Regions from separate parts of the Streptomyces fractus genome, predicted to be linked through region 3. Evidence: riboswitches for the same ligand, from Rfam matches in the RefSeq annotation. Region 3 holds a riboswitch; each other region holds the start of a gene.

The links. A riboswitch is a leader RNA that binds a small molecule or an ion and turns the genes downstream of it on or off. The one in region 3 is predicted to bind cyclic di-AMP.
Region 1: it holds a riboswitch for cyclic di-AMP, as region 3 does, so the genes downstream of both, ACP4E5_RS14170 (M23 family metallopeptidase) here and ACP4E5_RS26585 (transglycosylase family protein) in region 3, are expected to answer to the same signal.
Region 2: it holds a riboswitch for cyclic di-AMP, as region 3 does, so the genes downstream of both, ACP4E5_RS10135 (M23 family metallopeptidase) here and ACP4E5_RS26585 (transglycosylase family protein) in region 3, are expected to answer to the same signal.
Region 4: it holds a riboswitch for cyclic di-AMP, as region 3 does, so the genes downstream of both, ACP4E5_RS22260 (M23 family metallopeptidase) here and ACP4E5_RS26585 (transglycosylase family protein) in region 3, are expected to answer to the same signal.

The regions. Positions count from the first base shown of each region.
Region 1 covers NZ_JBMYHI010000002.1:2,742,002-2,746,709, reverse strand. Annotated here, with positions in the region: gene ACP4E5_RS14180 (M16 family metallopeptidase) at 175-1,536, shown strand; gene ACP4E5_RS14175 (M16 family metallopeptidase) at 1,554-2,921, shown strand; cyclic di-AMP (ydaO/yuaA leader) riboswitch at 3,162-3,325, shown strand; gene ACP4E5_RS14170 (M23 family metallopeptidase) at 3,338-4,138, shown strand; gene ACP4E5_RS14165 (GntR family transcriptional regulator) at 4,362-4,708, shown strand, end outside.
Region 2 covers NZ_JBMYHI010000002.1:1,787,531-1,792,238, reverse strand. Annotated here, with positions in the region: gene ACP4E5_RS10145 (ABC transporter permease) at 1-672, shown strand, start outside; gene ACP4E5_RS10140 (tyrosine-protein phosphatase) at 789-1,586, opposite strand; cyclic di-AMP (ydaO/yuaA leader) riboswitch at 1,974-2,140, shown strand; gene ACP4E5_RS10135 (M23 family metallopeptidase) at 2,144-2,944, shown strand; gene ACP4E5_RS10130 (SGNH/GDSL hydrolase family protein) at 3,163-3,945, shown strand; gene ACP4E5_RS10125 (TetR/AcrR family transcriptional regulator) at 3,988-4,626, opposite strand.
Region 3 covers NZ_JBMYHI010000002.1:5,418,369-5,423,076, forward strand. Annotated here, with positions in the region: partial or broken gene ACP4E5_RS26570 (nucleoside triphosphate pyrophosphohydrolase) at 1-614, shown strand, start outside; gene ACP4E5_RS26575 (cytochrome P450 family protein) at 634-1,917, shown strand; gene ACP4E5_RS26580 (transglycosylase family protein) at 2,061-3,089, shown strand; cyclic di-AMP (ydaO/yuaA leader) riboswitch at 3,270-3,427, shown strand; gene ACP4E5_RS26585 (transglycosylase family protein) at 3,432-4,154, shown strand; gene eno (phosphopyruvate hydratase) at 4,445-4,708, shown strand, end outside.
Region 4 covers NZ_JBMYHI010000002.1:4,485,603-4,490,310, reverse strand. Annotated here, with positions in the region: gene ACP4E5_RS22280 (DUF5994 family protein) at 1-38, shown strand, start outside; gene ACP4E5_RS22275 (alginate lyase family protein) at 312-1,535, shown strand; tRNA gene ACP4E5_RS22270 (tRNA-Met) at 1,598-1,671, shown strand; gene ACP4E5_RS22265 (PP2C family protein-serine/threonine phosphatase) at 1,840-2,958, shown strand; cyclic di-AMP (ydaO/yuaA leader) riboswitch at 3,202-3,349, shown strand; gene ACP4E5_RS22260 (M23 family metallopeptidase) at 3,361-4,413, shown strand; gene ACP4E5_RS22255 (aldo/keto reductase) at 4,540-4,708, shown strand, end outside.

The sequences.
Region 1 (4,708 bases), 2.7 Mb from region 3:
CCCGGGAGGGCCGCCTGCTCGCTCACGGCGTAGCCCCGGCGGGAACTTCGCCAGGTGCCAGCACGCTTGCATACAGTGGCAGCACTCGCGGCAGTTCAGTGTTCCAGGACCTGCCGCAGTGCAGAGCTCACCGCGTATTCGCGTTGTACCGCGATCGAAGGGACGTACATGCCCATGGGTCACACGGCCACCGCCGAGGCCGGCTCCGGCGGCCTGACAGCGACCGAGCACCGGCTGGCCAACGGCCTGCGCGTGGTGCTCTCCGAGGACCATCTGACCCCGGTCGCGGCGGTCTGCCTCTGGTACGACGTCGGCTCGCGCCACGAGGTCAAGGGCCGTACCGGCCTGGCTCACCTCTTCGAGCACCTGATGTTCCAGGGCTCGAAGCAGGTGCACGGCAACGGGCACTTCGAGTTCGTCCAGGGCGCGGGCGGCTCGCTCAACGGTACGACGAGCTTCGAGCGCACCAATTACTTCGAGACCATGCCCGCCCACCAGCTGGAGCTCGCGCTGTGGCTGGAGGCCGACCGCATGGGCTCGCTCCTCACGGCTCTCGACGACGAGTCGATGGAGAACCAGCGGGACGTCGTGAAGAACGAGCGGCGCCAGCGCTACGACAACGTGCCCTACGGCACCGCGTTCGAGAAGCTGACCGCCCTCATGTACCCCGAGGGACACCCGTACCATCACACGCCCATCGGCTCCATGGCCGACCTGGACGCGGCCACCCTCGAAGACGCGCGGAACTTCTTCCGCACGTACTACGCGCCCAACAACGCGGTGCTGTCGATCGTCGGCGACATCGACCCCGAGCGGACGCTGGCGTGGGTCGAGCGCTACTTCGGCTCCATCCCCGGCCACGACGGCAAGCCCGCCCCGCGCGACGGCGCCCTCCCGGAGGTCATCGGCGAGCAGCAGCGCGAGGTCATCGAGGAGGAGGTCCCGGCGCGCGCCCTGATGTCGGCCTACCGGCTCCCGCAGGACGGCACGCGCGCGTGCGACGCCGCCGACCTCGCCCTCACGGTCCTGGGTGGCGGCGAGTCCTCGCGCCTCTACAACCGGCTCGTACGCCGTGACCGTACGGCCGTGGCGGCCGGTTTCGGTCTGCTGCGGCTCGCCGGAGCGCCCTCCCTGGGCTGGCTGGACGTGAAGACCTCCGGAGACGTCGAGGTGCCGGTCATCGAGGCCGCCGTCGACGAGGAGCTCGCCCGGTTCGCTGAAGAGGGCCCGAGCCCCGAGGAAATGGAGCGCGCCCAGGCCCAGTTGGAGCGCGAGTGGCTGGACCGCCTCGGCACGGTCGCGGGACGCGCCGACGAGCTGTGCCGCTACGCCGTCCTGTTCGGCGACCCGCAGCTCGCCCTGACTGCCGTGGGGCGCGTCCTGGACGTGACCGCCGAGGAGGTCCAGGAGATCGCCAAGGCGCGCCTGCGCCCCGACAACCGCGCGTCCCTCGTGTACGAGCCGACCGCGCCCGCCGAGACCGAGTCCGCAGAGAACGCCGAGACCGCCGAGATCACCGAGGAGGCGGGCCAGTGACCGAGCAGCTCGCGAACATGGACTTCCACCCCCGGCCGCAGGCGGGCGAGCCCAAGCCCTGGGCGTTCCCCGCCCCGGAGCGCGGCGCGCTCCCCAACGGCCTGACGGTGCTGCGCTGCCACCGGCCCGGTCAGCAGGTCATCGCCGTGGAGGTGCACCTGGACGCGCCCCTGGACGCGGAACCCAAGGGCCTCGACGGCGTCGCCACGATCATGGCGCGGGCCTTCAACGAGGGCACCGACAAGCACTCCGCCGAGGAGTTCGCCGCCGAGCTGGAGCGCTGCGGCGCCACGATGGACGCGCACGCCGACCACCCGGGCGTCCGTGCCTCCCTCGAAGTGCCGGCCTCCCGCCTCTCCAAGGGCCTCGCCCTCCTGGCGGACGCCCTGCGCGCCCCCGCCTTCGACGACAGCGAGATCGAGCGCCTCGTCCGCAACCGCCTGGACGAGATCCCGCACGAGAGCGCCAACCCGGCCCGGCGGGCCGCCAAGGAGCTCTCCAAGCAGCTCTTCCCGGCCGACGCGCGCGTGTCGCGCCCGCGCCAGGGCACCGAGGAGACCGTCTCCGCCATCGACGCGGCGGCCGTGCGCGCCTTCTACGACCGGCACGTACGCCCCGCCACCGCCACGGCCGTCGTCGTGGGCGACCTGACGGGCATCGACCTGGACGCCCTCCTCGCCGACACGCTCGGCGCCTGGACCGGTGACACCACGGAGCCGCGCCCCGTGCCGCCGGTCGTCGCCGACGACACCGGCCGCGTGGTCATCGTGGACCGGCCGGGCGCCGTGCAGACGCAGTTGCTGATGGGCCGGGTCGGACCGGACAAGCACGACCGTGTGTGGGCCGCGCAGGTCCTCGGCACGTACTGCCTGGGCGGCACCCTCACGTCGCGCCTGGACCGCGTCCTGCGCGAGGAGAAGGGCTACACCTACGGCGTGCGGTCCTTCGCCCAGGTGCTGCGCTCCGCGCCCGACGGCAGCGGCGCCGCGATGCTCGCCATCAGCGGCTCGGTGGACACTCCGAACACCGGGCCCGCGCTCGACGACCTGTGGAAGGTCCTGCGCACGCTGGCGGCCGAGGGGCTCACGGATGCCGAACGGGACACCGCCGTACAGAACTTGGTGGGCGTGGCCCCGCTGAAGTTCGAGACCGCAGCGGCCGTCGCGAGCACCCTGGCCGACCAGGTCGAGCAGCACCTGCCGGACGACTTCCAGGCGCAGGTGTACCGGCAACTGGCCGCCACGGGCACCGTGGAGGCCACGGCCGCTGTTGTGAGCGCGTTCCCGGCGGACCGTCTGGTGACGATCCTGGTGGGTGACGCCGCGCAGATCGAGGAGCCGGTCAAGGCGCTCGGCATCGGCGAAGTCACGGTCGTCGCGGGCTGAGTTCGGCTCCCCAGGCACGCCACGAAGCCCCGGCGCCGGCATCGGCGGCCGGGGCTTCGTGGCGTCCGTCACGATCACCTTCAATCGCCACACGTTCGCAAATGTCCGAATTGGCGTAGAGGTTGCCTGTCTGCCCTGTGGCGTGCACTACAAAAGCCGGGTTCTGTTTGTTGATTCAAAGACGCCCCGCTTAGCGTTCCCTCCGGCTGTCCGCCAGACGTACGTCGCGCCCGCGACACCGGACAGTCATCGCCGAGTCCCCATGGTGTGAGCCAGGGGAGCCGGGGACCCACCGAAGTCCCTGGGGTGAATCGGGCGCTCTTCCCATCAGGGGAGGGGGCCTGTAGGAGACCTTCCTGCTCCGAACCCGTCAGCTAACCCGGTAGGCGAGAAGGAAGGAAAGGACCAGCCACTTCATGGGGTTCACCCGTGCCACCGGGAAGCACCGCCGTCCCAGCCGCCTGACGCGTACCACCGCTCAGGTCGCGGGCGTCGCCGCGATCACCACGACGGGCGTGGTGGGTGGCCTCGCCGCCCCCGCCCTCGCCGCCGACACCGCGACGGTCCCGCACGACGGCCTCACGCAGGCCGTCGCCATCGGCGACTCCCTCGCCGAGCAGATCGACGCGCAGGCCACCGCGCAGCACAAGGCCGCCGCCAAGGCGAAGGCCGAGGCGGAGGCCAAGAAGAAGGCCGAGGAGGCCAAGCGCAAGGCCGAGGCGGAGGCCAAGAAGCGGGCCGCCGAGAAGGCCGAGAAGGAGCGCGAGGCCAAGAAGCGCGCCGCCCGCGAGGCGGAGCGCAAGCGCCTGAACAGCTTCGTGTCGCCGATCTCCGGCTCGTACGTCTCCACCGCCTACAAGGCCGGCAGTGGACTGTGGTCCTCCGGCAGCCACACCGGCATCGACTTCCACGCCTCCAGCGGCACCTCGGTGCACGCGGTCGGCATGGGCACCGTCGTCGAGGCCGGCTGGGGCGGCGCGTACGGCAACAACGTCGTGATCAAGATGAAGGACGGTACGTACACCCAGTACGGTCACATGTCCTCGATCGGCGTCTCGGTCGGCCAGGACGTCACCCCCGGCCAGCAGATCGGCCTCTCCGGAGCCACTGGCAACGTGACGGGCCCGCACCTCCACTTCGAGGCCCGCACCACCCCCGACTACGGCTCGGACATCGACCCCGTCGCGTACCTGCGCCAGCACGGTGTGAACGTCTGACCCACCAGTCACACCTTCCCCGAAAGCCCCGGCTCCCCGAGCCGGGGCTTTCGCGTGCGCGGGTCTGCACTGTCCAAAAAATATCCCCGGATTCCGTCCCCTCGTCGGAAATTCAACTCCGGTGGAATAGAGTCTCCGGGTAAACGTTCCGGCCGCGTGTCATTCGCGCTTGACCGGGCGTCAATCGGCCGCGTATCGCGGGCATTGAGGCGGAGGTCGAGTCATGCGCATTCCCGCGCAGTCGGTATGCACAGCGATCCGCGACGACATCGTCGCCGGCGTCTACGAGCGCGGCGCCAGACTCACCGAGGAACTCCTCGCGCGTCGCTACGGCGTCTCTCGCGTGCCCGTCCGTGAGGCGCTGCGCACCCTGGAGGCGGAGGGGTTCGTCGTCACGCGCAGGCACGCGGGCGCGTGCGTGGCCGAACCCACCGAGCGGGAGGCGGCCGACCTCCTGGAGATCCGCATGCTGCTCGAACCCATGGGCGCCCACCGCGCCGCGCAGCGCCGCACCGAGGCCCACCTCAAGGTCCTTCGCGGCCTGGTCAGGCTGGGGCAGGAGCGCTCCCG
Region 2 (4,708 bases), 3.6 Mb from region 3:
GGCGCGGGCCGCATCGCCATCGACAAGACCCTCGCCACGGCGGCGACGGTGAAGGTGGGCGACAAGCTGCCGCTCTATCTCCCCGACGGCACGAAGGCCCGTCCGGAGGTCGCCGCGGTCTACGGCCGGGGCCTCGGCCTGGCGGGGGTGACCATGGACCGTGCTTCCCTGGCAGGCCATGTCACATCGGGCTTCGACGACACGCTGCTGGTGCGCGGCGGAGACGCCGCGCCGCTCACCGCGTTCGGCAAGGTCACCGACGCTTCGGGGTACGCCGTCGCGCGGAGCGTGGACAGTGAACTGGGCGCCTGGTCCAACTACATGATGGCCGCGGTCCTGGGCGGCTTCGCCGCCGTCGCCGCGGTCAACACCCTGGTGATGACGGTCCTGGACCGCCGTCGCGAACTGACCGTGCTCCGCCTCGTCGGGTCCACGCGCCGCCAGGTGCTGCGGATGCTCCGCTGGGAGAGCCTGCTGGTATCGGCGGCGGGGGTGGCGCTTGGCACGGCCATCGCGCTGATCACGCTGACCCCGATGATGCGCGGCATGACGGGAGAGTCCCCGTACATACCCCCGCTGCTGTACGGCACGTTCGCGGCGAGCGCGGTGTGCCTCGGGCTGCTCGCCGTGACCCTCCCTGCGCGCGCGGCACTCCGCGACAGGGAGGGGTGACGGATGACGTCAGGCATCGGTCGACCGTGTGACGCCCGGCGTCATGTGATGCCGGGCGTCAGCCGAGAGAGCGGGTGTCTGTCGAGAAAGCCGGGTGTCAGTCGAGAGAGCGGGTGTCAGTCGAGGAGGCGCTCGCGCAGTCGCTCGCGCGTCGCCGCGGTGAACTTCAGGCCCTCTTCGAGGTAGCGGTCCGTGCCGCCCCAGACCTCGTCGATGGTCTCGAGGCCGGCGTTGAGGTACTCGACGCGGGCGTCGAAGAGCGGGCTGAGCAGCTCCATGATCTCGGGGGAGTAGGCGTCCTTCGCGGTGGCCGTGCGGCGCACGTTGTAGCGGCGGTGCTTCTCGTTCGACTTGAGGTAGTCGGCCTCGATGGCCTCGCGCTCCACGCCCACCGCGAGCAGCGTCACGGCGATCGAGAGGCCCGCGCGGTCCTTGCCCGCCGCGCAGTGCATCAGCGCGGGCAGGCTGTCCTCGGCGAGGGAGTGCAGCACGCGGCTGTGCTCGGCGGTGCGCTCCTTGATCATGGTGCGGTAGGACTCGACGAGCCGGTTCGCCGCGCGGCCCTCGGAGAGGATCTGACGCAGCTGGTCGATGTTGCCGTCGCGGACCATGGTCCAGAATTCGGCGCCGTCGGCCGGGTCGTTGAGCGGCAGGTTCAGATTGCGCACGCCGGGCAGTTCGACGTCTGCGCCCTCCAGCTTCTGGTCCGCGGAGTTACGGAAGTCGAAGACCGTATGCAGACCGAGGGAGGAGAGGAAGGTCGCGTCCTCGGCCGTGGCGTGGGCGAGGTGACCGCTGCGGAACAGTACGCCCTGGCGCACGCGCCGGCCGTCCACGGTGGGCAGGCCGCCCACGTCTCGGAAGTTGCGCACTCCGGTCAGCTCGGGCTCGGTGGACGGTGCGTGCTGCGTCACAGGGGCTCCTCCCAATCGGTGCACCGGCGTTGGGTCGCCGGTGGGCGCGCTCCTGACGATACGACATCGGTTCCACAGGCAACCATCTGTCCGATTCGCCCTGTTCTGTAGCAACTGTGCATGGATCGAAGGGGCTTGTGGGCGTGTGCGTGACCGGCTTCATGTTCGTGACGCTGTGTGGCGGGCGGCCCGGATTGGCCGCCCAGTAATCCCCGAAGGTATGGCGTTGGTAAAGCGGGGAATGTCGACGGAGGGTTACGCAGGGATGCCTCAGAAACCCAAGGAATTGCCCCCGCAAGCGAATTCGGGGTTTGTCGCCGCCATTGCCGTTCGCCTACGGTCACCAATCAATCCGGTCGGAACGCCTAGTCCTGCCGCCGCCCGGGTTCCTTTCGACTACCCGTCACGGCAGGAGCGGGGGACCCACACGCAGTGCGCCGCGCAGGGATTTCCCCAAGCGGCTAGGGGTGAAGCCGTGCCCGTTCCCCGGGCGCGGCCGGGCATCTCCAGCCCGAACCCGACAGCTCACCTCGTAGGCGACGGAGAGGAAATTCAGCATGCCCGCAAAGGGAAAGCACCGCCTTTCGACCTCCCAGCGCATCGCCCGTGTCGCCGCCGTCGCCTCCGCCGGTGGAGCCGCGCTCGCGCTGCCGCTCATGGGCGCTACCGGCGCGCAGGCCGCGACGTCCGACGGCACCGCCGACGCCACGACGTACACCGTCAAGGCCGGTGACACGCTCTCGAAGATCGCCAAGGCGCACGACGTCGACGGCGGCTGGAAGAAGCTCTACGAGGACAACAAGGACGCCGTCGGCTCGAACGCGGACCACCTCAAGATCGGCGTCAAGCTCGACCTCGGCGGCGCGGCCGGCAGCGACAGCAGCTCCGGTTCTGGTTCCGGTTCCGAGGGTGCAGCCACCGCCACGCAGGCGAGCGCCAAGACCACCGCCTCCGGCGGCTACGTCGCGCCCGTCGACGGCGCCAAGGGCACCGGTTACGGCAACTCCGGCTCCATGTGGTCCAGCGGCAGCCACACCGGCGCCGACTTCTCGGTACCGACCGGCACCTCCGTGAAGTCGATCGCCGACGGCACCGTCGTCTCGACCGGCTCGGGCGGCGCATATGGCAACGAGGTCGTCATCGAGCACGCCGACGGCCACTACTCCCAGTACGGCCACCTGTCCTCGATCGGCGTCGCGCAGGGCGACACCGTGACGGCCGGCCAGGAGATCGCCAAGTCCGGCGCGACGGGCAATGTCACCGGACCGCACCTGCACTTCGAGGTCCGCACGACCGCGGACTACGGCTCGGACATCGACCCGATCGCGTACCTGAGCGAGCACGGTGTGAACGCCTGAGACGTCCCGTAGCGGTCGAGGCCGCTCGCTCCCTTCGGCGCCTGGGGTCGTTCCCCGGGCGCCGAATCGCGTTCGTGCGCTTATTCCCCAGGTGGCGAGTGGGTTATCTCACCACCCGTCAACCCCTGGCTACGGTCGCGTAGGTCACACCCGAGGGTGAAAGATGTGTGGTCGTGGCAAACGAATCGAGAGCACTCAGGGACTCACTCAACGGCACGATCCGGTCCTACGCGGCCGTGGGCGACAGCTTCACCGAAGGAGTCGGCGACCCCGGTCCCGACGGAAAGTTCGCGGGCTGGGCCGACCGGCTCGCCGTCCTCCTGGACGACCGGGTGCCCGAGGACACCTTCAAGTACGCGAACCTCGCCGTGCGCGGCAAGCTCCTCGACCAGATCGTCGCGGACCAGATCCCGAAGGCGGTCGAGCTCGCCCCCGACCTGGTGACCCTGGTCGCCGGCGGCAACGACATCATCCGCCCCGGCACCGACCCGGACGACGTGGCCGAACGGTTCGAGAAGGCCGTCCTCAAGCTCACCGACGCGGCGGGCACCGTCATGGTGGCCACCGGCTTCGACACCCGTGACGTGGCCGTGCTCAAGCACCTGCGCGGCAAGATCGCCACGTACAACATGCATGTGCGGGCGATCGCCGACCGTCACGGCTGCCTGATGCTCGACCTGTGGTCCCTGAAGTCCATCCAGGACCGCAGGGCCTGGGACGACGACCGCCTCCACCTGTCGCCCGAGGGGCACACGCGCGTGGCGCTGCGCGCCGCCCAGGCGCTCGGCGTCGAGGTGCCGGCCGACCCCGAGCAGGCGTGGCCGCTGCTGCCGCCGCGCGGCACGTTCGAGGTGCGGCGCGACGACATCCACTGGGCGCGCGAGTTCCTGGTGCCGTGGATCGGGCGCAGGCTTCGCGGCGAGTCCTCCGGCGACCGGGTGCAGGCCAAGGGCTTCGTCGACCCGCACGCGGTGAAGGCGCACCTGGAGGCGGCGTCCTGACGCGTTGAACCTCGGCGGAGCGGTGGCGCTGACGGCCTCCCGTCAGCGCCCCGCCGCGGTCAACTCCGCGCGCTCGAGCCCCAGTTCGCGGGCGAGCGCCTCATCCACCCACTCCTGCATGCGGGCCCGCGACACCGCGGCCGCCCTGGCGCGCCCGTCGTCGTACGCGGTCATCTGCACGGCGAGCCCGTCGAGCAGTGCCGTGAGCCGCAGCGCCGCCGCCATCGGCTCGGGGCAGCCGAACTCGCCCGCCGCCACGCCCTCGGCGATCACCTCCGCGAGCGCCGCCTTCCACTGCCGGTCGAGGTCCCGCGTGACCTCCCGCAGCGCGGGCTCGCGCAGCGCCGCCGCCCAGCCCTCGATCCACAGCCGCCACCCCTTGGCCTGACCCGTCGGCGCGTACCAGCGCACCGCGGCGCGCAGCCGCTTCAGGGCCGTCGTGCGGCGGCCGAGCAGCTTGCGCAGATGGGCCAGGTCACTCTCGGCGGCGTGCGCGAACGCGGCCGCGACGAGCTTCTCCTTCGTCGAGAAGTGGTACAGCACCAGCGCGTTGCTCACGCCGAGCGCCGACGCCACGTCGGCGATGCGCACGGCGGCCACCCCGCGCGCCTCGATCTGCTCGATGGCGGCCCCCAGCAGCTCTTCGCGCCGCTCGGCCACGCTCAACCGGACTCTGGTCACGCCGCAAGCCTAGTTGTTCCCGGGGCTCGACTCGTTCACGCGCAGGACTCTTGACGCCTCGCCGTCGGACAGGTCACAGTCA
Region 3 (4,708 bases):
ACCTCGTCCAGGTCATGGACCGCATCCGCCGCGAATGCCCCTGGTCGAAGCGGCGCACCCACGAGGACCTCGCCAAGTACGCGATCGAGGAGGCGTACGAGCTGGTCGAGGCCATCGAGACGGACGACCGCGACGAACTGCGCGAGGAGCTCGGCGACGTACTCCTCCAGGTCGTCTTCCACGCGCGCATCGCCGAGGAGGCCGACGGCCGGGAAGGGGCCGAGCCGTTCGCGGTGGACGACGTCGCGGGCGGCATCGTCGACAAGCTCATCCACCGCCACCCGCACGTCTTCGGCGACGAGACGGCCGACACCCCCGAAGAGGTCCGGGAGATCTGGCTCCGCAAGAAGGACGAGTCCAAGCGCCGCGACTCGGTCACGGACGGCGTCCCGGTCGGCCAGCCGGGCCTCGCCCTCGCCGCGAAGCTCGGCTCCCGGGTGCGCACGGCGGGCCTGGACGTACCGGCCCCCACCGGAGACGGCGTCGGCTACGAACTGCTTGCCCTCGCCCTGCGCGCCGAGGCGGAGGGCGTCGACCCGGAGGCCGCGCTCAGAGCCGCCGCCCGCGCCTACCGGGACGCCGTGCGTTCGGCCGAGGGACTCACCGCCCCATAGAGCCGGTTACGGTCGGGTGGTGACCGAGAGCCCCACCCCCTCCAGCGCCCCCGAACTCTTCACCTTCGAGTTCGCCGGCGACCCGTACCCCGCCTACGCCTGGCTGCGCGAGCACGCCCCCGTGCACCGCACCACGCTGCCGAGCGGCGTCGAGGCCTGGCTGGTCACCCGCTACGCGGACGCCCGCCAGGCGCTCGCCGACCAGCGGCTCAGCAAGAACGCGGAGCACCACGACGGGCCGAGCCACGCCAAGGGCAAGACGGGCATCCCCGGCGAACGCAAGGCCGAGCTGACGACCCACCTCCTCAACATCGACCCGCCGGACCACACCCGCCTGCGCCGCCTCGTCTCCAAGGCGTTCACCCCGCGTCGCGTCGCCGAATTCGCGCCACGCGTCCAGCAGTTGACGGACGACCTCATCGACGCCTTCGCGGCCAAGGGCGAAGCGGACCTGATCCACGACTTCGCCTTCCCCCTCCCCATCTACGCCATCTGCGACCTCCTCGGCGTCCCCCGCGAGGACCAGGACGACTTCCGCGAGTGGGCGGGCATGATGATCCGCCACGGCGGAGGCCCCCGCGGCGGCGTGGGACGGGCGGTGAAGCGGATCCGCGCCTACCTGGTGGAGCTGATCCACCGCAAGCGCGGCGACCTCACGGACGACCTGATCTCCGACCTGATCCGCGCCTCCGACCACGGCGAACACCTCACGGAGAACGAGGTGGCGGCCATGTGCTTTGTGCTACTTTTTGCCGGTTTTGAAACTACGGTCAACTTGATCGGCAACGGCACGTACGCCCTGCTCGCGCACCCCGAACAGCGGGAGCGGCTACAGAAGTCGATCGCGGCGGGGGAGACGGGGCTGCTGGAGACCGGGATCGAGGAACTGCTGCGCTTCGACGGGCCGGTGGAGATGGCCACATGGCGATTCGCCAGGGAGCCGTTGGCCATCGGCGGTCAGGAGATCGGTGCGGGCGACCCGGTGCTCGTCGTGCTCGCCGCCGCCGACCGCGACCCGGCGCGCTTCGCCGAGCCCGACACCCTCGACCTCTCGCGCCGCGACAACCAGCACCTCGGCTACGGGCACGGCATCCACTACTGCCTCGGCGCCCCGCTCGCCCGCCTGGAGGGCCAGTCCGCCCTGGCCACGCTCCTGACCCGCCTCCCGGACCTGCGACTTGCGGCGGAACCTGCCGATTTGCGGTGGCGTGGCGGGCTCATCATGCGTGGACTGCGCACGCTCCCGGTGGAGTTCACCCCGCGTCAGAACCCCGCCGGAACTGACGGTCCGTCAATAATGTGACTTTCACGTGATCTACGCTGCATCGACTTGTGACAGGCGTTCGAGTGCCGCTACGTTCACGGATCATCGCGACACATGCACAACCCGCACCACTTGCACCAACCGTCGCGCGTAGCAGCATCAGTCTCGCGAAAGGCAAACGCATGCTCTCCGGGAACGGTCGTCACCGTCGCCCCCGTCAGGCCCCTGCTCTCGTCGTCGCAGCCGGAGTCGCCGGCAGCGCCATCGCGATCCCGCTGTTCGCCGCGAGCGGCGCGAGTGCCGCGACCACGCAGGCGTGGGACAAGCTCGCCGAGTGCGAGAGCGGTGGGCAGTGGAGCCTGGACGCCGGTAACGGCTACTACGGCGGACTCCAGTTCACGCAGGAGAGATGGGAGCAGTACGGGGGGCTCCAGTACGCCCCGCGTGCCGACCAGGCCAGCCGCTCGCAGCAGATAGCCGTCGCCGAGAAGGTCCTCGACGACAAGGGTGTGAGTGCCTGGCCGATGTGCTCGCTCACGGCGGACCTCACCAAGGACGACGACTCGGCGGACGTCGATCCGGGCGTGTCCGCGTCACCCCAGCCGTCCGGGTCGACCGAGTCGGATGGGTCGTCCGAGTCGGCCGAGTCGCCCGAGCCGTCCAACTCGCCCAGCACCGATGCCGACGACAAGTCGGACGACGGTGCCGACAAGGGCACCGACGAGGCGGATTCGGGAGACAAGGGTCACGATGGATCCGCGGCCGCCGACGCGTCGGACGGCCCCTCGGCGGACGAGTCGGGCGATACCTCCGGTAACAAGGGTGAGGACGACCCGAGCCCCTCAAGTGACAAGTCCCACGCGCCTTCTGACGAAGCCGCCTCACCGTCCGCCTCACCGTCCGCCTCCCCCTCCGGCGAGGCCCCGGACACCGACACGTCGGGCCGCCACCGCGGGGGCCGCGCCGACGACGACCGTTCCGACTCCCGTACGGGAGAGGGACGTCACGCTTCGCGCGACGACAAGCGCGACGCGGAAGACACGTACAAGGTCCACGCCGGCGACAACCTCTGGGACATCGCGAAGACCCAGGACGTGCACGGCGGATGGGACGCGCTCTACGAGCGGAACAAGGAGACGGTCGGTACCGACCCAGACCTCATCCTTCCTGGTCAGAGCCTGGATCTTGGGGACGGAACGGACAAAAGGTAGCGGGGATTCGGGCCGGTTGAAGGGGCTTTGTCCGATGTAGAGCGAGTGAGACATGGGTCTCAAAGCCCCTGATCGACTTTGAAATCGGACGGATCGACCGCTTACGTTCGTGACCGCTCGCTTCAGCGGGCCCCGATGGACGTCACGCCGAATCCTGCCAACGTCCGTACGGGAACAGTCGACGCGTAAGCGCCGTAGGCAGGAGCGGGGGACCCAGGTAAGCGCCCTTCCGGGAGACCGGACGGGCTTGGGGTTAAGCAGCGCACAAGGATGCGTCTGCCGGGCACTCACTGGCCCGAACCCGACAGCTCACCTCGCAGGCGTCGGTGAGGAGACATCTCCATGCTGTTTTCCGGCAAGAACAAGCACCGCCGCCCGTCCAAGGCCATCCGCGTCGCCACGCTCGGCGGTGTCGCCGCTGCCGCCGTCGCCGTGCCGCTGATGGGCGCCACCTCCGCCTCCGCCGCGACCACGTCCGAGTGGGACCAGGTCGCGCAGTGCGAGTCCGGTGGCAACTGGTCCACGAACACCGGCAACGGTTTCTACGGCGGCCTCCAGTTCTCGTCCTCCACGTGGTCCGCCTACGGCGGCTCGCAGTACGCGTCCACCGCGGACCAGGCCTCCAAGGCCCAGCAGATAGCCGTCGGCGAGAAGGTCCTCGCCGCCCAGGGCAAGGGCGCCTGGCCGAACTGCGGCTCGGGCCTTTCCTCCGCCCCGAACGACAGCGGCTCCACCGCCGACTCGTCCTCGCAGCAGCAGGACAAGAGCACGCAGCAGGACACCCAGCAGCGTGCCAACCGCTCCGAGCAGCGCCAGCAGCCGCAGCAGGAGGCCCCGAAGCAGCAGGCCCCCAAGCAGCAGGCTCCGAAGAAGGACACCGTCACCACCCCGACCGGCAACAAGGTCGCCAAGGGTGACGGCGAGTACAAGGTGAAGTCCGGCGACACCCTCAGCAAGATCGCCGAGGCGCACGGCACCACCTGGCAGCAGGTGTTCGAGAAGAACAAGGACATCGTCAAGGACGCGAACCTGATCTACCCGGGTCAGCAGCTGCACCTCAGCTAAGCCGTCCGGTCCACCAGGACCGCCAGGTACGGGCTCGGCATCGGCGGACGCCGAGCCCCGCCGCACCCCGTCCCCACGGGCCGCTCACTTTTCGGCGACCTCCCTCCCGGCACGGCCGGGACGGAGGTCGCTGTTTTTGTTCCGTTAAGGAACATTTCGCTCAGGGCGTTGTCCACGAGACGGGCGTTCGGATGGCCGATGCCCGCGAGCCGGTTACGCTCAGGGGTGCGGGACCACGTATCCAAGCAGCTGCCCGCATAGCCTGCGTCACATCCCAGAAGGAGATGCTCGTGCCGTCCATCGACGTCGTCGTAGCCCGGGAAATCCTGGACTCCCGAGGCAACCCCACGGTCGAGGTCGAGGTCGGCCTCGACGACGGGAGCACCGGCCGTGCCGCCGTCCCGTCGGGTGCCTCCACCGGTGCCTTCGAGGCCATCGAACTCCGTGACGGTGACCCCAACCGTTACCTCGGCAAGGGTGTCGAGAAGGCCGTCCTCGCCGTCATCGAGCAGATCGGCCCGGAGCTCGTCGGCTACGACGCCACCGAGCAGCGC
Region 4 (4,708 bases), 930 kb from region 3:
GAGGCCGCGCCGCACCACGGACGAGTGACGGTTCGTGACCGGCCGCGCAAGGGCTGCCGGCTGACGCGGCACCGGGCCCCCGCCACCCCCGGCTACTTCATGACGTCGGCCCTGGCCGGGGAACTCGACACCGCGAGCATCCCCGCGCTCTGTCCTACAGCGTCCTGCGTGACCTGCTGCCCTTCCACGACCTCCGCGCGCAGGAGCGACCAGGCACTCCCTCCCGACCGGCGCAACAGATCCTGCGGAGGCCGCGCGCAGGCGTCAGGCTGCTGGACGAGTGAGTCCAGTGATCCGACCGGAGGTGTTGCATGGCAGCGGGCGCACGGACGCGATGCGTTCTTGTGGGGAGCCTCGTCCCCTTCCTTGTGGTGGCCGCGACGGCGTGCGGCGGGTCCACGCGGACCGACTCCGGCGTGGGAGCGCACCCCGAACACCGGCCCTCCGGCGGCCCGTTCGCACACCCGGGCGTCCTGGTCGGCAAGGGCCAACTGGCCGCCGTCCGCGACCACGTGGCCCGTAAACGGGAGCCGTGGATCTCCGCGTACAAGGAGATGAGCGACAGCAAGTACGCCGACCTCGACTACAAGGCCAAGCCGTACGCGACCGTGGAGTGCCCCTTCGACGCCGAGGCCGGACAGGGCTGCGTCGAGGAGCGCGAGGACGCCATCGCCGCCTATACCCAGGCCCTGCTGTGGAACATCACCCGCGACAAGGCGCACGCCGCCAAGGCCGTCGAGATCATGAACGCCTGGTCGGACAAGATCACCGAGCACACCGCGGACAACGCGGGACTCCAGGCCGCCTGGGCCGGCACGTCCTGGGCGAAGGCCGCCGAGCTGATGCAGTACACGTACAAGGACTGGCCGGACGGGCAGGAGCTGAAGTTCCAGCGGATGCTGCGCGAGGTCTATCTGCCCGAAGTGCGGAGTGGTTCCGCCGACTTCAACGGCAACTGGGACCTGGTGATGGCCGACGCGGCGATGAGCATGGCCGTCCACCTCAACGACCAGAAGGCCTTCGACCAGGCCGTCGGGCACTTCCGCGCCCGCGTCCCCGCGTACTTCTACCTGTCGTCCGACGGGCCGCTGCCGGTGAAACCGAAGGGCAGCGACATCGACACCCCGAAGAAGCTGCGGACGTACTGGTTCGGGCAGAAGACCTTCAAGGACGGGCTCGCGCAGGAGACCTGCCGCAACTTCAAGCACGCCAGCTACTCCCTCGCCGCCACCTCCCACATGGCGGAGACCGCCTGGCACCAGGGCGTCGACCTGTACGGGGAGGTGAAGGACCGGCTCGCCGCGGCGCTCGAACTGCACTCCAAGTACCAGCTGGGCGCCAAGGCCCCGTCTTGGCTGTGCGGCGGGAAGGTGCAGCGGGACATGGGCCCCGACACGGAGGTCGGCCTCCAGCACCTTCAGGGGCGGCTGAAGATGGACCTCCCGCAGACGGAGAAGCTCACCCACAAGCAGCGGCCGGAGGGGACGGACGACCTGTTCGTCGCGTGGGAGACGCTCACACACGCCGCCGCGTGAGCCGTCACGCGAAGCGATTCGCGTTCACTCCCCCTGATGGCGTAGAGTTGTGAACACAACGGCGCGGGGTGGAGCAGCTCGGTAGCTCGCTGGGCTCATAACCCAGAGGTCGCAGGTTCAAATCCTGTCCCCGCTACTGAAGACCGAGGCCGGAATCTCATCGAGATTCCGGCCTCGGTTTTTTTGCGTGTTGCGCCCGTCACGTTCTCCACCCGTACGGCCCACCCCTGCTCGCCCCCGCGCCCCCGTGCGGGAACTCTTGGTGAGACGCCGGAAGCTGGCAGGGAACGGCAGGAGACGAGTGGTGGGGCAGCGAAGAGGAGGCACCGGCGGGAGAGGGGGGCGGCACGGCTCCGAGGCCGCCTGCACCCGCCTCTTCCTGCGGCTGCTGCCTCTGCTGCTGGTCCTCGGCGGCGCGGCCTACGAGTACGCCACCCCCAGCGGCTTCCCCGGCGCCCCCTTGTTCAGCGCGGCGCCGCTGGTGGCCGCCCCGTTCTTCTCGCTCGGCGCGACGATCCTGGTCGGCGCGGTGTCGATCGGTGCGATCGTCGCCGTGCACCTGCGCTTCACGGAGCACCTTGACTCCGTGTTCGTCACCGAGATAGTCACCGTGGCCACGGTCTGCCTCCTGGCCTGTCTGCTCAACAGGATCGTGTGCCGAAGTCACGAACAGCTGGCCTCCGCCCGTGAGATCGCGCAGGCCGCGCAGCTGGCGGTGCTGCCCGAGCCGGCCCGGCGGCTCGGCGGCTTCGTGATCGCGGCGCGCTACGAGGCGGCGCAGGCCGACGCGTTCATCGGCGGCGATCTCTACGCGGTCCAGGACACCCCGCACGGCATCCGGATCATCGTCGGTGACGTGCGCGGCAAGGGGATGGGCGCGGTCGCCGCGGTCGCCGTCGTCATCGGCGCGTTCCGGGAGGCCGCCGAGCAGGAGGGCTCCCTGGAGGCGGTCGCCCAGCGCCTGGAGCGGGCCCTGGCCCGCGAGGGCACCCGGCGCAGCGGCATCGACGACTTCGAGGGCTTCACCACCGCGGTGCTCGCCGAGATCCCGCACGGCGTCGAGCTCGTCCGCGTCCTCAACCGCGGCCACCCCAGCCCGCTGCTGCTGCTCGGCGACGGCACCGTACGCGCACTCGAACCGTGCCAGGCGGCGCTGCCGCTCGGGATGAGCGAACTCGGCAGCTGGCCCGACCGTGCCGTCGAGGCGGCGTTCCCGTCCGCGGCCACGCTGCTGCTCTACACCGACGGGCTCTCCGAGGCGCGCGATCCGAGCGGCCGCTTCTACGATCCGGCGGCCCGGCTCTCCGGGCGCCTCTTCCCCGGGCCCGAGGAACTCCTCGCGTCCCTCGCCGCGGAGGTGCGCGCGCACACCGGCGACGGGACGAAGGACGACATGGCGCTGCTCGCCGTGCGACGCGGCTGAGTTCCTTGATCATTGTTACCAGAGGTAGCCGAACGGCGTCGCTCCGCATAACAATTGACGCACCATCAGTTGCTGGGATGTTTGCGAGCCGCGATCAACTCGCCCGGTTCCGCCCCTTCATGACCCGATAAGTCCTGGCCAGAGTCGTGAACGATCAGTGGGAAGCGCTTGGAATTACTGTCTGCTGTCTATTAACGTTCGATAACGCAGCGCGGTCGTCCCAGCCGTCACAAGAGACGGCTCCGTGCGCACACGCTTAATCCCGCAAGGGAACCGGGGAACCATCAACTTGGGGTGAATCGGACGCTCTTCCTGTCTCGGGAGGCGCCCGTAGGAGACCTTCCTGCTCCGAACCCGTCAGCTAACCCGGTAGGCGAGAAGGAAGGAAAGGAGAGCGCCCCCGTGGCGTCGAACCGGCCTGCCCCCGACTTCTTCTACGGCCCCGATGACGACTTCGGCGTCGAGCAGGAGTCCTGGGAGGAGTGGAATCCCACCGAGGAGTCCGTCGCTCCCCTTCGCGGCAAGCATCGCGTGGCCCGCCGCCGCGGTGGTTTCGCTCGTAGCTCCACTGTTCTCGGCGTCGGCGTGGTCGCCGCCGTCGGTGCGGGCGGCATCGCCACCGCACAGGGCGGCAAGCCGCCGGTCCACATCTCCATGCCCGACCTGTCCGCGGTCAAGGACTCGCTGCCCGAGGCCAAGTCGCTGCCGGGCGTGGGCTCGCTCATATCCCACGGTTCGGACTCCGGTTCCGACTCCGACGCCACGGCCTCCCCGCTGAGCGGCGCCGGTGTCACCCAGGCCGATGCCGCCGACGGGCAGACCGGCGCCGGCGAGGCGCTGCGGGCCCGCATCATGCAGCAGGCCGAGACGCAGCAGGACGCGGCCGACGCCTCGGCGAAGCAGGCGGCGGAGGAGGCGGCCGCGAAGCAGGCGGCAGCCGAGGCCGCCGCCAAGCGGGACGAGGCCGATGCCAAGGCCGCCGCCGAGAAGAAGAAGGCCGAGGCGGAGGCCCGCCGCAAGGCCGAGGCCGAGCGCCTCGCCAAGCTGGCCGCCAGCTTCAAGCTCCCGGTCGCCTCGTACACGATCACCGGCACCTTCGGTCAGCCCGGCTCCATGTGGTCCTCCGGGTACCACACGGGCCTCGACTTCGCCGCCCCCACGGGCACGCCGATCCGCGCCATCCACTCCGGCACGGTCACGGAGGCCGGCTGGGCGGGCGCGTACGGCTACCGCACGGTGCTCACCCTCGACGACGGCACGGAGCTGTGGTTCTGCCACCAGTCCTCGCTCAACGTCAGCGCGGGCCAGAAGGTCTCCACCGGCGACGTCATCGGCCGCGTGGGCGCCACGGGCAATGTGACCGGGCCGCACCTCCACCTGGAGGTCCACCCAGACGGGCAGTCCACCGGCGTCGACCCGGCGCCATGGCTGCGCGGCAAGGGCCTCACCCCCTGAGTCGCCGAACCCCGGCGGTCCTGGCGCTCACCCCCCGACGCCAGGGCCGCCGGTTTTGCACACCCTTTGGGTATCCGGCGGGGTGATCGTGGAACACCGTATTCCGTACGGGTGTTGAGTAACGGCATGACTTCCTCCACTCGATCTCTGCGCAAGCTCGGCAGCTCCGACCTCGAGGTCTTCCCGCTGTCCCTGGGGGGCAACGTGTTCGGCTGGACCGCCGACGAAGCCACGTCCTTCGAGGTGCTCGACGCGTACGTCGCCGCGGGCGGCAACTTCATCGACACCGCCGACG